2 regions of the Sphingomonas sp. PWP1-2 genome follow, and region 1 is predicted to be linked to the other one. Evidence: predicted binding sites of a transcription regulator. Region 1 holds the regulator's gene; the other holds the start of a gene.

Region 1 (7,123 bases):
GCTTGCGGGAGGGGCCGGGGGAGGGCCTGTTCGAGATGCACGGGACGGACTCCCCTCCCCTAACCCCTCCCGCAAGCGGGAGGGGAATTTGACGACCCTCGCCCTCCTCCCCGACCCGTCCTCCCCGCTGAGCCGGGAGTCCGCAGCGCAAGCGTTCGCCGACCTGCTCGACGGCCACGTCCCCGATGCGGCGATCGCGAGCTTCCTGATCGGGCTGACCGAACGCGGCGAGACCAGCATCGAAATCGCCGCGGCCGCACGCGCGCTGCGCGACCGGATGCTGCCGATCGCGGCCCCCGCCGGCGCGCTCGACGTTTGCGGCACCGGCGGAGACGGCCACCACACGCTCAACGTCTCGACCGCGGTGTCGATCGTCGTCGCGAGCACCGGCGTGCCCGTCGCCAAGCACGGCAACCGTGCGGCCTCCTCCAAGTCCGGCGCCGCCGATACGCTCGAGGCTTTGGGGCTCGACATGCACCGCGCCGGTCTCAACGCCGAGGCGAGCCTGAACGATATCGGCATCGCCTTCCTGTTCGCCGCCAACCACCACCCGGCGATGAAGCGCATCACCCCGATCCGCCAGAAGCTCGGTCGCCGCACGATCTTCAACCTGATGGGCCCGCTCGCCAATCCGGCGGGCGTCACACGCCAGCTGATCGGCATCGCCCGCCCCGATTATGCCGCGACCTACGCCGCCGCGCTCGAGCAACTCGGCACCGAAGCCGCGCTCGTCGTGTCGGGCGAGGAAGGCCTCGACGAACTGTCGAGCGCTGGCCCGAGCATCGCGGTCGCGGTCGGTACGATCGACCTCCCGCGCACGATCACGCCCGAGGATGCCGGCCTGCCGCGCCACCCGATCAGCGCGATCCGGGGCGGCGATGCCGTCCACAATGCCGCCGCCTTGCGCCGCCTGCTCACTGGCGAGACCGGTGCGTATCGCGATGCCGTCCTGCTCAACGCCGCCGCGGCGCTGATTGTCGCTGGCACCACGCACACCCTTCCCGAAGGCGTAGCCATCGCTGCCGAAGCGCTCGACAGCGGTTCGGCGAACGCCTTGCTCGATCGTTGGATCGCTTACTCATGACCGATATTCTCAACCGTATCCTCGAAACCAAGCGCGCCGACGTCGCCGCGCGCAAGGCGACCACCGCGCTGAGCGAACTCGACGCGCGGATCGCGGCCCAGTCACCACCGCGCGGCTTCCGCGCCGCGCTCGATGCGCGCGCAGCCGAGGGCGGCTACGCGCTGGTCGCCGAGATCAAGAAAGCGAGCCCGTCAAAGGGCCTGATCCGCGAGGATTTCGATCCGCCGGCGCATGCGCTCGCCTATCAGGCCGGCGGTGCCACGTGCCTGTCGGTGCTGACCGACGAAGCGTGGTTCCAGGGTTCGGACGGCTTCCTGACCGCAGCGCGCGGCGTGTGCGACCTGCCGGTGCTGCGCAAGGATTTCATGGTCGATCCGTGGCAGGTGCCCGAATCGCGTGGGCTCGGTGCCGACGCGATCCTGCTGATCATGTCGGCGCTCGATGACGTGACGCTCGCCGAGATCGAGGCGAGCGCGATCGAATGCGGGATGGACGTGCTCGTCGAAGTCCATTCGCAGGCCGAGATGGAGCGCGCGCTCAAGCTCAAGTCGCGGCTGATCGGCGTCAACAACCGAAACCTGCGCGACTTCACCGTCGATTTCGCGCGGACCTACGAGCTGGTGTCGAAGGCGCCCAAGGAATGCACCTTCGTCGCCGAAAGCGGCCTGACGACGCGCGCCGATCTCGATGCGATGGCCGAGCACGGCATTCGCTGCTTCCTGATCGGCGAGGCGCTGATGCGCCAGCAGGACGTCGAAGCCGCGACGCGCACGCTGGTCGGCTAGGCGGTCGGGCGACACCGCTTCGCCGGGCGGCCCCGGCTTAGACGTCTGACCAAACCTTCGTCATCCCCGCGAAAGCGGGGATCCCGCTGCCTTGCCCGGACACCAGCAGAAGAAGCGGGATCCTCGCCTTCGCGAGGATGACGGGGATGAGTCCGGATCGTAAGGGCGGGCCGCTACAGCGCCCCGCCCTCACCGCATCAGAACTTGCCGCTAAGCGTTACGCCGATGATCCGCGGGTCGTTGAATACCGCGGCATTATAGTTGTCGAGCACGCCCTTGAGGTTCTTCTCATTGGTCAGGTTGCGCACGAACACCGCCAGCTCATACTTGCTGTCGGGACCGGTATAGCCCGCCTTGAGCCCAGCCTCGAACGTGCCCTCCGACGTATATTCAACCGTCTTGTACGGCACGAAGCTGGTGTAGCCCTGCAACGTCACGTCGCCGCCGACGAACAGCTTGCCGCCATTGCCGAGCGGGAAGTCGTAGCGTGCGTTCGCGTCGAGCTGATACTTCGGCGCGTTGGGGAGCGCGTTGCCGTTGATCTGCGCGAGCGTGGCGGTCGTAACCCCTGCGGCGTTGCGGATCGCGATCGTCGGGTTGAGCACGGTGCAGGTCAGCGCCCCGTTGAGGAAGCACGCCGGGGTATAGACGCGCGTGTCGTTGATCTCGGTGTGCAGCACGCTGCCACCCAGACCCAGCGTGAAGTCGCGCACCGGGCGCCACGTCAGCTCGGCCTCGCCGCCCCACGCCTGCGCCTGGTTGGCGTTGAACAGCAGGCCGTTGTTGTTGGCATCGTTGCCGTTCAGCTGGATGTTGTGGACCTTGTAGTAGAAGCCCGTCGCGTTGAAGCGCAGCGTGTTGCCGAACAGGTTCGACTTGAAGCCTGCCTCGTACGACGTGATCGTCTCCGACCCCGCGGTCACGAATGCCGAGCTGAACACCGCGTTGCGGCCCTGGATCGTCGGCCCGCGGAAGCCGTGCGAGACGCGCGCGAACACGTTGACGTCGGGATCGACCGCATAGTTGAGGCTCGCTTCCCAGCTCGGCTGCGTGTCGGCGAGGCGGACGTTGGTCGCCGCGGTCGCCGGGAAGGTCGACACGCCCGCTGCGGTGCGCGGCGGGGTGACGAGGCGCGTCTTCTTCTCGTCATAGGTCACGCGCACGCCGCCGGTCAGCGTCAGCTTGGGGAGGATCTGATAGCTCGCCTGGCCGAAGCCCGCATACGACGTGTTGGTGTTGCGCAGCACGACGAAGTTGTTCGGGTTGGGATTGGTGCCGAACGAATTGTTGAGCAGGAAGAAGCCGCGCTGGTCGAACTCGGTCGTGTCGCGCGATTCGAAATAGATCCCGCCGATCTGCCACTTGAAGCGGCCCGTGCCGTTGCTCGCGAGGCGAACTTCCTCGCTCAGCTGGTCGAGATCGCGCACGCGGCCCTGGCTCTCGCCGTAGAACTTGCCGCCGGCGAAGTTGCTCGCAGCACCGCCATCGGTGTCACCACGGCTATAACCCTTGGTCGTCTCGTACGCGGTGATCGAGGTCAGCGTGACCGCGCCGAAATCGTTCTTCGCGTTGAACGAGCCGCCATAGGTCTTGTACGCCTGACGGTTACCGCCGCCCTCATCGAGCGCGACGCTCGCGCGCGGTGCCGCGCTGACGTCGTTGCTGCCGCGCAGGATCGCGCCGCGATGGAAGATCGTCGAGGTGCCCGAATAATCGCGCGCATGCGCCGAAACCAAGCCGGTGAAGCCGGTCTCGGGCGGGGTCAGCATCAGCTGGACGCGGATGTCCTTCTCTTCGAAGCCGCCGAGCTTGTCCTTGCCGCCGACGGTGCCGTCGTCGCTCGGGCCGGTATAGGTGTTGTCGATCCAGTTGTCGCGGCGCTGGTACAGGCCCGACACGCGGAAGCTCAGCACGTCCTTGACGATCGGACCGCCGACGCCGGCGTCGACGCTGACGGTGTTATACGTGCCATACGACGCGGTCGCGCGGCCGGTGAACTCGTTGGTCGGGCGGTTGGTGTCGAACTTGATGATGCCGGCCGTGGTGTTGCGGCCGAACAGCGTGCCCTGCGGCCCGCGCAGCACTTCGATCTGGTTGACGTCATAGACCGGGTTCGACTTGAGCACGACATGCTCGAGCACGACCTCGTCCTGGATGATCGACACCGGCTGCGATGCGCCGAGGTAGAAATCGATGTTGCCGAGACCGCGGATGTAGAAGCGCGGGAAGATCTTGCCGGTCGTCGTCTCGGCGTAGAGGCCGGGCACGCGGTTGGCGAGTTCGAGCAGCGTGTCGCTGCCGCCCGAGGTGTAGGTCCGCAGATCGGCACCCGACAGTACGCCGACCGACACGGGCACTTTCTGCAGATTTTCGCTGCGACGCTGCGCGGTGACGACGATGTCGCCGAGGCTGTCGCTCTCTGGCGCGGCCTCGACCGCGGCGACGGGCGCAGCGGCTTCCTGGGCGCTGGCCGAACCGATGCTGGCGATCGCGCCGAACGCGGTGCCGAGCAGAAGGAGCGCCTTGGCGGCGTGTGACTTGGACATGATGTTCCCCCGATAGATGAAATAGGCTGCCCACACCGTTCGCCGCAGCGGACTTGTTGTCCTGCGCGGCGACGCGTCCGCGCTCCTGCGTGGTGCGGTGTGACCCCGACCGCGCGGCTAGGTCGGGATTGTGACGCGATTATGACAGGTGTGCCGCCACATCTGCTTTGTCGGCTGGCTGTGGCTTTCGAGTTGCACCGGGGCCTGCACGACGCCGACCACGGCGCGATCGTCAGCGACAGTGCGCACCTGATTCAGGATACGATACCGATACACGATCCACCGCAACGACAGGCTGCCGACACCCCCCTAGCCCCGGCCCTCACGAGAAGGACACAAGGGCATGCGGCGAATCCTTTATGTCAGCGGGAACACCGTTTCGAGCGTCACGGCCGACCTCGCCGGCATCCTCGAACAATCACGGCATAATACCGCGCTCGACAGGATCACCGGGCTGCGATGGTCGGACGGTCGCAGCTTCCTGCAAGTGCTCGAGCGTTCGCGCATGAGCGTCATGGCGACGTTCGCCCGCATCCTCGCCGACCCGCGTCATCATGCGCCGATCGTCCTCCAGCACCGCCATATTCGCCCCCACGAATCCGGCGGCTGGACCATGGCGCACCCCACGTCGGCGCCGCGGCCGACGCGGATGACGCCCAGATCGGGCGGCTGCTCGTGAACGCAACCGAAGCGGTGCGCACGCACTTCCACACGCTGATTTCGGCAGGCCATAGCGCCGCGCTCGCGCTCCCGGTCAGCGCGATCGGCACCCCGCCGCCCGCCCCGACGCCCGATTACGGCACCCCGCCGCCGCGGCGCGTCGATCGCCGGATCGGCGAACCCTTCCATAATGTCGGGCTCGCGCTCGCCAGCGCGTTTCCCGTGGGGCTGCAAGGCACGAACATTCACCATGACGCATGCATCGAACTGCTCCGCGGCATCGCGGGGAGTGCGACCAGCGACTCGCAGGATACCTGCGCCGGACGGTGACAGCATCGCTTGACGGGCGATTTTTCGTTCCGTATAGGTTCGTCGTCTGTTCCGACGAAAGGGCCGCGCGATGCTTACCCGCAAGCAGCATGAGCTGATCTGCTTCATCAACGACCGGCTCGACGAGACCGGGGTATCGCCGTCCTTCGAGGAAATGAAGGAAGCGCTCGACCTCAAGTCGAAGTCGGGCGTCCATCGCTTGATCAGCGCGCTCGAGGAACGCCAGTTCATCCGCCGCCTGCCCAACCGCGCGCGGGCGCTCGAAGTGCTCAAGATGCCCGAGCGTGGAATCAAGACCCCGACCAAGGCGGCCCCCGCCGCCGCTTCGCGTGCAGCACCACAGCCTGCCAACGACGTGATCGAAATCCCGCTGCATGGCCGGATCGCGGCAGGCGTGCCGATCGAGGCGTTCGAGGGCGCATCGATGCTCTCGGTCCCCGCGGCTTTGCTCGGCAATGGCGAGCATTATGCGCTCGAGGTGTCAGGCGATTCGATGGTCGAGGCGGGCATCCTCGATGGCGACTATGCGCTGATCAAGCGCCAGGATGTCGCGCGCGACGGCGAGATTGTCGTGGCTTTGATCGAAGAGAGCGAGGCGACGCTCAAATTCTTCCGTCGCGAAGGTGCAATGGTGCGGCTCGATCCGGCCAACCGCGCCTACGATCCGCAGCGTTATGCCCCCGCCCAGGTGCGCGTGCAGGGCAAGCTCGCCGGGCTGTTACGCCGGTACGACTGAGCCACGGTCGGCGTGATCGACCGTCGCGCTTGATGGTCGCGCGGCGAGCGATCGAGCGGCTCAGTCTTTGTGCTCGGCAAGGGTGTGCGCGACGAGCGCGTTGGCGTGGCCGTGGCCCATGCCATGCTCGGTCTTCAGCATGGTGACGAGCGCCATGTGTTTTTCCGGCAAACGCTCGCGCACCATCGCCTGCCACTCTGCGATCGGACGGCCATAGGTCTTCTCGATCGATGGAAAGTACGATGCGGGCCCTTTGATCGCTTGGTCAGCCACGGCGTGCAGGCTCCGAGATGCGGGAACGTCCCGAGGATCTTCCGGTATTTGGGGGAAAGCCGCAAGGCCACCCCGCCCTATCGTTTCCCGTCCGTTACTGCTGCCCCAGCCCTCCCCGACAATCGAGCGCGCCAACGCATCCGGCCAACCCACCGCCGCCGACCAGCGTCGCCCTCCGGCGCCGCGATCCACGGATGCCGGTCGCCCGGATGGCGAACGGTCCGCACCGAATGCGATGCCAAAGCGATCGCAACGCCGCCGGTTTGCGCCAGCGTCTCGCGGTCGAGCCGCAGCCACTGCGGAACGCAATGGCGCGGCAAGCGCCGCTCGCTGATCACGATGTCGGCGCCGGCACACGCCGCGACGAGGTCGAGCGTCGGGACATGATACGCGCTGCGCGTCGCCAGGATGCGCCACTGTCGCCCTGCGACGGTCCGCGTCATCAGGCAGAGGTCGCGGCTGCAGCGCGCCTCGTGCTGCTCGGACATCAATACCGGGAGCGCAGCGATCCCGCCATTCTCGGCGAGCATGTCGGCGGTATAGTCCCCGGTCCGGTCGCGCAGCAAAGCGACGTCGCCCGCCGAGGTGCGGATCGCGACATGCCGACCGTCTCCGGTGACGATCAGATCGGGCGCCGGGGTCAGCAGCGCCCATGCCAAGCCGATCGCTAGCGGCAGCGCCCCCAGCCGCCGCCAGCGCGTGCGCCACA
Region 2 (7,123 bases), on a different contig from region 1:
GCGTGGGAAGCCAAGACGCAGATCCCCGACGACAAGGCGACCTACGGGATGTTCAACGCGCTGGCCGATCGCTCGCTCGAGCGGACGCGCATCATCCTCGACAAGGCGACGCAGACGCCGGGCAACAAGATCGGCGATTTCTACGCGAGCTTCATGGATGAAGCCGCGGTCAACGCGAAGGGCATCGCGCCGATCCAGCCCTGGATCGGCGAGATCAAGGCCGCCAAGGACAAGGCCGCACTTGCGACCGAGATGGCCAAGCTCCAGCAGCGTGGCGTTGGCGGCTTGTTCGGCGTCGGCGTCGGGCAGGACGACAAGGCTCCCGAGAACTATATCGTCCATGTCTATCAGGGCGGCCTCGGTCTCCCCGACCGCGATTATTATCTCAAGGACGACCCCAAGCTCGCCGACACGCGCACCAAATATCAAGCGTATCAGGCAACGATGCTCGGCCTTGCCGGGCAGGACAATGCCGCACAGCGCGCCGCCGCCGTGTTCGCGTTCGAGAAGACGCTCGCCGAGGCGCATTGGGACCGCGTCAAGTCGCGCAACGCCGACCTGACGTACAACAAATATCTCCCCGCCGACTTCGACGGCAAGGCCGCGGGCTTCCCGTGGGCGGCCTATTTCCAGGCGGCCGGGGCTGCGGGCCAGGCGAACTATATCGTCGGGATGCCGAGCGCGATCGCGGGTGAAGCCAAGGCGTTCGCCGATGCCCCCGTGCAGGTCGTCCAGGACTTCCTGATCCTGCGCACGATGCGCTCGTATGCGGGCTATCTGTCCAAGCCGATCAACGATGCCAATTTTGCGTTTTACGGCACCGTGCTGAGCGGCGCGCCGCAGCAGCCGGTGCGCTGGAAGCGCGGCGTCTCGACCGTGTCGGGCGCGCTCGGCGAAGAGATCGGCCAGCAATATGTCGCGGCCTATTTCCCGCCGGCATCGAAGGCGTCCGCCGATCAGCTCGTCAAGAACATCATCTCGGCGATGGGCACGCGGATCGACAAGCTGACTTGGATGGCGCCCGAGACCAAGGTCAAGGCGCACGCCAAGCTCGCCGCTTTCACCCCCAAAATCGGCTATCCGACCAAGTGGCGCGATTACACCGCGGTGCAGGTCAAGCGTGACGATCTCGTCGGCAACGTCGCCGCAGCGAACCAGTTCGAGTATCAGCGCGACCTGCACAAGCTCGGCCAGCCGATCGACCGCACCGAATGGGGCATGACCCCGATGACGGTGAACGCCTATGCCAACCCGCCGATGAACGAGATCGTCTTCCCGGCGGCGATCCTCCAGCCGCCGTTCTTCGACGCGAAGGCCGATCCCGCGGTCAACTATGGCGGCATCGGTGTCGTTATCGGCCACGAGCTCAGCCATCACTTCGACGATCAGGGCCGCAAGTTCGATCCGACCGGCGCCTTGAAGGAATGGTGGACGCCGCAGGACGTCGCACGCTTCACCGCGATGACCGACCAGCTGGTCAAGCAGTATGACGCGTACGAGCCGCTCCCCGGCCAGCACATCCGCGGCGGGCTGACGCTCGGCGAGAACATGGCCGATCTCGCTGGCCTCGCGCTTGCGTACGACGCCTATCATCGCTCGCTCGGCGGCAAGCCCGCGCCGGTGATCGACGGGCTGACCGGCGACCAGCGTTTCTACCTCGGCTATGCGCAGGTCTGGCGGATCAAGTTCCGCGAGCCCGCGCTGCGCTCGCAGTTGCTGAGCGATCCGCATTCGCCGGGTCCGTTCCGCACGATGGAAGTGCGCAACGTCGACGCCTGGTACGCCGCATTCGGGGTAAAGCCCGGCGACAAGATGTACCTCGCGCCTGCCGAGCGCGTGAAGGTCTGGTAAAATGCCTGGAGGCCCCGGCGCAGCGCGCTGGGGCCTCCTTTTCCGTCTGCGAGCGCGGCGCGCCTCGTGACCGATCCGCGGCGCCGCGCCGCTTAAGCCCTTGACGTCAGCCGTGTAGCGCTCACAGCATGACGCGATGGTCCCGCTACCTGCGCCCCCCCACGTCACCGCCACACGCAGCGCCGCTCTGATTGCGCTCGGCTGCGGTCTGGCGGCCGCCTTGGTCATCCTCGGCATTCTCCACAGCCTTGTGATCGCTGCGGCTTTCCTCGCGGCGGCGCTCGTCGTGACAGGCGGGTTGATCGCAGCGCGCCGGCTGTTCCCGGCAACGGCCAGCACCGCGATCGAACCCGATTGGAGCGTCGCGCGCGCGCTCGCGGCAAGCAGCCCCGACGCGATCGCGGTGACCGACCGCGCTGGGCGGCTCGTCTGTGCGAACGACCGCTACGAAGCGCTGTTCGGCGGTTTTCCGACACCGCCCGGCCTGCCGCTCGACGCGGGCGGGGTCGATCGGCTCGGCAGCGCCGGGCGCGCGGCGTGGCGCGATGGCGCGGCGAGCGTCGATCGCCTGGTCGTCAAGGGCGCGGCGCTCTCGGCCGATGTCACGCGCGTCGGCGAGGACGAGAATCTGCTCGTCTGGCGCTTCTTCGCCTCGCAAGGGCTCGATCTCGCCAAGACGATGGAAAACCTCATCGCCGGTGCGACGGGCGACCGGCTCGGCAGCGCCGGGATCATGGCCGCGCTGATCAACCCCGACGGCCGGATCCGCGCCGCCAACCGCGTGCTGCGTTCGCGCGCGATGGGGCAGGAGGACGGCGCGATCATCGGGCGCGATTTCGCGCGTTTCCTCATCACCGACGCGCAAGGCATGGCGCGCTTCGAGCGCGAGGGGCTGACGCGCAATCCGTTGCGGGTGCTGCAGATCCCGTTCCTCGATGGCGAAGACGCGCCGATGCTCGTCGCGCTGATCGACGAGGAGGAGGGGCACGCCGCGATCGGCGAGAGCGCGAGCGCGCATATCCGCAGCCTCGTGTCGCTGATGCCGTTCGGCGTCGCGCTGATCGGCGGCGATGGCCGCTTCCTGCAGATGAACGACGCCTTCGCGCGCGCCGCCGCGGTCGATCCGGCGAGCCCGCCCATCTATCCGGGCGATCTGCTCGTGCGCGAGGACAAGGGCGTCGTCGCCGACGCGATCCGCCGCTTCGCCGGCGGCGCCACGCATTCGACCGATCTCGCGGTGCGCTTGAAGGACCACCCCGACGAGCCCGTCGCGCTGTCGATCGCGGGCGCGCGGGGGCTGGGCGATTCGGCGGTGCTGCTCAGCCTCAAGGACAATAGCGAGGAAACGCGGCTCAAGCGCGAGGTCGCGCAAGCAACCAAGATGCAGGCGGTGGGGCAGCTCGCCGGCGGCGTCGCGCACGATTTCAACAATATCCTCACCGCGATCATCGGGCATTGCGACCTGATGCTGATGCGCCATTCGCCCGGCGACAGCGATTATGACGACATCCAGCAGATCCGCGCCAATTCGAACCGCGCAGCGAGCCTGACGCGGCAATTGCTCGCCTTCTCGCGCCAGCAGACGCTGCGCCCGCAAGTGCTGCAGCTGCCCGATGTCATTTCCGAAGTCTCGACGCTGCTTAAGCGGCTGCTCGGCGAGACCGTCACGCTGACGGTGAAGCACGGCCGCAACCTCTCGCCGGTGCGCGCCGATCCGGGTCAGCTCGAACAGGTCGTCGTCAACCTCGCGGTCAATGCGCGCGACGCGATGATCGCCAAGGATCCGCGCGGCGTCGGCACGCTGACGATCCAGACCTACGCGGTCACCGCGGCGCAAGTGCGCAAGCTCGGCTCGGACATTCTGCCTGCGGCGGACTATGTCGTGCTCGAAGTGGCCGACACCGGCGGCGGGATCCCGCCCGATATCCTGCCCAAGATCTTCGAGCCGTTCTTCACCACCAAGGAAGTGGGGAAGGGCACCGGGCTCGGGCTGTCGACCGTCTACGGTATCGTCAAGCAGTCGGGTGGCTGGATCTTCGCCGATACCGTCAAGAGCGGGCCGAAGGGCACGTCGGGCGCAGTCTTCACGATCTATCTGCCGGTCCACACCGCGGGCGCGCTGGTCGACGCGACGCCGGCCAAGCCGCTCCCGCGCGAAAAGCCCGCCGATCTGTGGGGCAGCGGCACGATTCTGCTGGTCGAGGACGAGGACATGGTCCGCGCCGTCGCCGAACGCGCGCTCGCGCGGCAGGGCTATACCGTGCTCACCGCCGAGCATGGCGAGGCGGCGCTCGAGCTGCTGGCCCGCTGCGATCGCCCCGATCTGCTCATCTCCGACGTCATGATGCCGTTGATGGACGGACCGACGCTCGTCCGCCAGGTGCGCGCGCGCTATCCCGACCTGCCGATCCTGTTCATGTCGGGCTATGCCGAGGAAACGATCCGCAAGTCGATCGATCTCGACAATGTTGCCTTCCTTGCAAAGCCCTTCTCGGTCCAGGAGCTCGCCGAGGCGACGCGCGACGTGCTTCGTGCGAAATGACTTGGCGGACGGCGTTCGAGGACGCTAAAGGCACACAATGAGCGCCCAGAGTATCCTGATCGTCGAAGACGAGCCCCTTATTGCCATGATGATCGAGGATTTCCTCGATGTGCTTGGTAAATCCGTCGCGGGCTCGGCCGATACCGTGGAGGGCGCGGTCGCGATCATCGCGGATGGCGGTGTCGATGCGGCGATCCTCGATGTCAATCTGCGCGGCGGCGAGAAGAGCTTTCCGATCGCCGAAGTGCTTGCGCAAAAGGGTATCCCGTTCGTCTTCGCCACCGGCGGATCGCACGATACCGTCGCCGAGCAGTTCCGCGACCGCCCGACCTTGCCCAAGCCGTTCACGATGGACGGCGTGTCGAAGGCGCTCGATGCGTTGGGTACCGCCAGCGCGGCTTGATTGAGATTAGCCGAATAAACCCGGCTTGTTTGTGAACCGCGTGCAGACGCCATGAGTTACCCGCTCGACCTTTGATAGCGAGCGAGATCGACCCATGAGCAGCAACGATGAATTCTCCGTTTCCCGCCGGGCCGTCGTGGGCGGTGCTGCGCTCGGCGTCGCGACCGCTGCGACCGGCTCGGCCTTTGCCAAGACGTCAGGAACGCCCGCCGGGGCAGCGCCCATGGCGGGGCTCAAGGATCCGCGGAGCGGGCCTAAGCCGCCGTTCGAAAAGCAGGCGCAGCCATGGCCCGGCCTGTCGTCGAAGATGACCCCCAAGCCCGACAATGGCGAGCAGAGCTATCGCGGCTCGGGTCGTCTGCTCGGCCGCAAGGCGCTCATCACCGGCGGTGATTCGGGCATGGGTGCGGCAGCTGCGATCGCCTATGCGCGCGAAGGCGCCGACGTCGCGATCAACTATCTCCCCGCCGAGGAGGAGGATGCGCGCGCCGTGGTCGCGTTGATCCGCGAGGCGGGCCGCAAGGCGGTCGCCATCCCCGGCGATCTGCGCAGCGAGGCCTTCTGCCAGAAGCTGGTCGAGACCGCGGTCAAGGAGCTTGGCGGGCTCGACATCCTCGTCAGCAACGCGGCGCGCCAGCAGACCCGCGCCTCGATCCTCGACGTGTCGAGCGAGGATTTCGACGCGACGATGAAGACCAACATCTATGCGCCGTTCTGGATCATCAAGGCCGCGCTGCCGCATCTCAAGCCCGGCTCGGCGATCATCGGCACGACCTCCGAACAGGCGACCGACCCTTCGAAGGACCTTTACGACTATGCGATGACCAAGGCCGCGACGACCAACTACGTTCGCAGCCTGGCGAAGCAGCTCGCCCCGCGCGGCATCCGCGTCAACGGCGTCGCGCCGGGGCCGATCTGGACGCCGCTCCAGGTGTCGGGCGGCGCGACGATGGAGAAGCTCGAGAGCTTCGGCAGCATGACGCCGCTTGGCCGACCCGGCCAGCCCGCCGAGCTCGCCGGAATCTACGTCCTGCTCGCCGAAAACGGCGCCAGCTACACCACCGGCCACGTCTATGGCGCGGCGGGCGGCGGCGGAATGCCATAACCTGCGGTGTTAACCTGTCCTACGACCCTCGGAAAAGCACCGTCGTTCCACACTTGTTCTCACAGAACAAATGCGATACACCGCTGTCACGCATTGAACGCATGAGGCGTTCGGTCTAGCGACGGGAGCTACCAATGGCGGTATCTTTGAAGGTCATCGACAGCAAAATGGCAGCATCCACGGACAAGGCCGCCGAAAAGGCCAAGGACGAACGCGCAAAGGCGCTCGAAGCCGCGCTCGCGCAAATCGATCGCGCGTTCGGCAAGGGCTCGGCGATGAAGCTCGGCTCGAAGCAGACGATGCAGGTCGAGGTGATCTCGACCGGCTCGCTCGGGCTCGACATCGCGCTCGGCGTCGGCGGCTTGCCGCGTGGGCGCGTGATCGAGATTTACGGTCCCGAATCGTCGGGCAAGACGACGCTCGCGCTCCACGTGATCGCCGAAGCGCAGAAGACCGGCGGCACCGCGGCGTTCGTCGACGCCGAGCACGCGCTCGACCCAGTCTATGCCAAGAAGCTCGGCGTCAACATCGACGAGCTGATCGTCTCGCAGCCCGACACGGGCGAGCAGGCGCTCGAGATCGTCGACACGCTCGTTCGCTCGAACGCGATCGACGTGCTTGTCGTCGATTCGGTCGCGGCCTTGGTGCCGCGCGCCGAAATCGAGGGCGAGATGGGCGACAGCCATGTCGGCCTGCAGGCGCGCTTGATGTCGCAGAGCTTGCGCAAGCTGACGGGCTCGATCAGCCGTTCGCGCTGCATGGTGATCTTCATCAACCAGCTGCGCATGAAGATCGGCGTGATGTACGGCAACCCCGAGACGACGACCGGCGGCAACGCGCTCAAGTTCTACGCCTCGGTCCGCCTCGACATCCGCCGCACTGGGCAGATTAAGGATCGCGACGAGATCATCGGCAACACGACGCGCGTGAAGGTCGTCAAGAACAAGGTCGCGCCGCCGTTTAAGCAGGTCGAATTCGACATCATGTACGGGCAGGGCGTGTCGAAGATCGGTGAGATCCTCGATCTCGGCGTCAAGGCCGGGCTGGTCGAGAAGTCGGGCGCGTGGTTCTCCTACGACAGCGTCCGCATCGGCCAGGGCCGCGAGAATTCGAAGACGTTCCTCAAGGACCATCCCGAAATGTCCGACCGACTCGAAGCCTCGATCCGCGCGCGCACCGACAAGGTCGCCGAGGAAATGATGGTCGGCGGCGAGCCCGACGA

What was found. Region 1 encodes LexA, which represses DNA repair genes until DNA is damaged. Its sites were predicted from a motif close to GTTCCNCNCTTGTTCT; they were not measured.
Region 2: the regulator LexA is predicted to act here: its motif matches at 5,946-5,961, upstream of recA (recombinase RecA).

Annotation. Positions count from the first base shown of each region.
Region 1 covers NZ_JAFCXM010000005.1:172,600-179,722, reverse strand. Annotated here, with positions in the region: partial or broken gene ACP7C5_RS14125 (anthranilate synthase component II) at 1-2, shown strand, start outside; gene trpD (anthranilate phosphoribosyltransferase) at 89-1,084, shown strand; gene trpC (indole-3-glycerol phosphate synthase TrpC) at 1,081-1,869, shown strand; gene ACP7C5_RS14110 (TonB-dependent receptor) at 2,067-4,415, opposite strand; gene ACP7C5_RS14105 (BLUF domain-containing protein) at 4,759-5,094, shown strand; gene ACP7C5_RS14100 (hypothetical protein) at 5,091-5,405, shown strand; gene lexA (transcriptional repressor LexA) at 5,476-6,141, shown strand; gene ACP7C5_RS14090 (DUF4287 domain-containing protein) at 6,202-6,414, opposite strand; gene ACP7C5_RS14085 (ComEC/Rec2 family competence protein) at 6,492-7,123, opposite strand, start outside.
Region 2 covers NZ_JAFCXM010000002.1:278,373-285,495, forward strand. Annotated here, with positions in the region: gene ACP7C5_RS06260 (M13 family metallopeptidase) at 1-1,851, shown strand, start outside; gene ACP7C5_RS06265 (response regulator) at 1,988-4,393, shown strand; gene ACP7C5_RS06270 (response regulator) at 4,431-4,796, shown strand; gene ACP7C5_RS06275 (SDR family oxidoreductase) at 4,891-5,901, shown strand; gene recA (recombinase RecA) at 6,036-7,123, shown strand, end outside.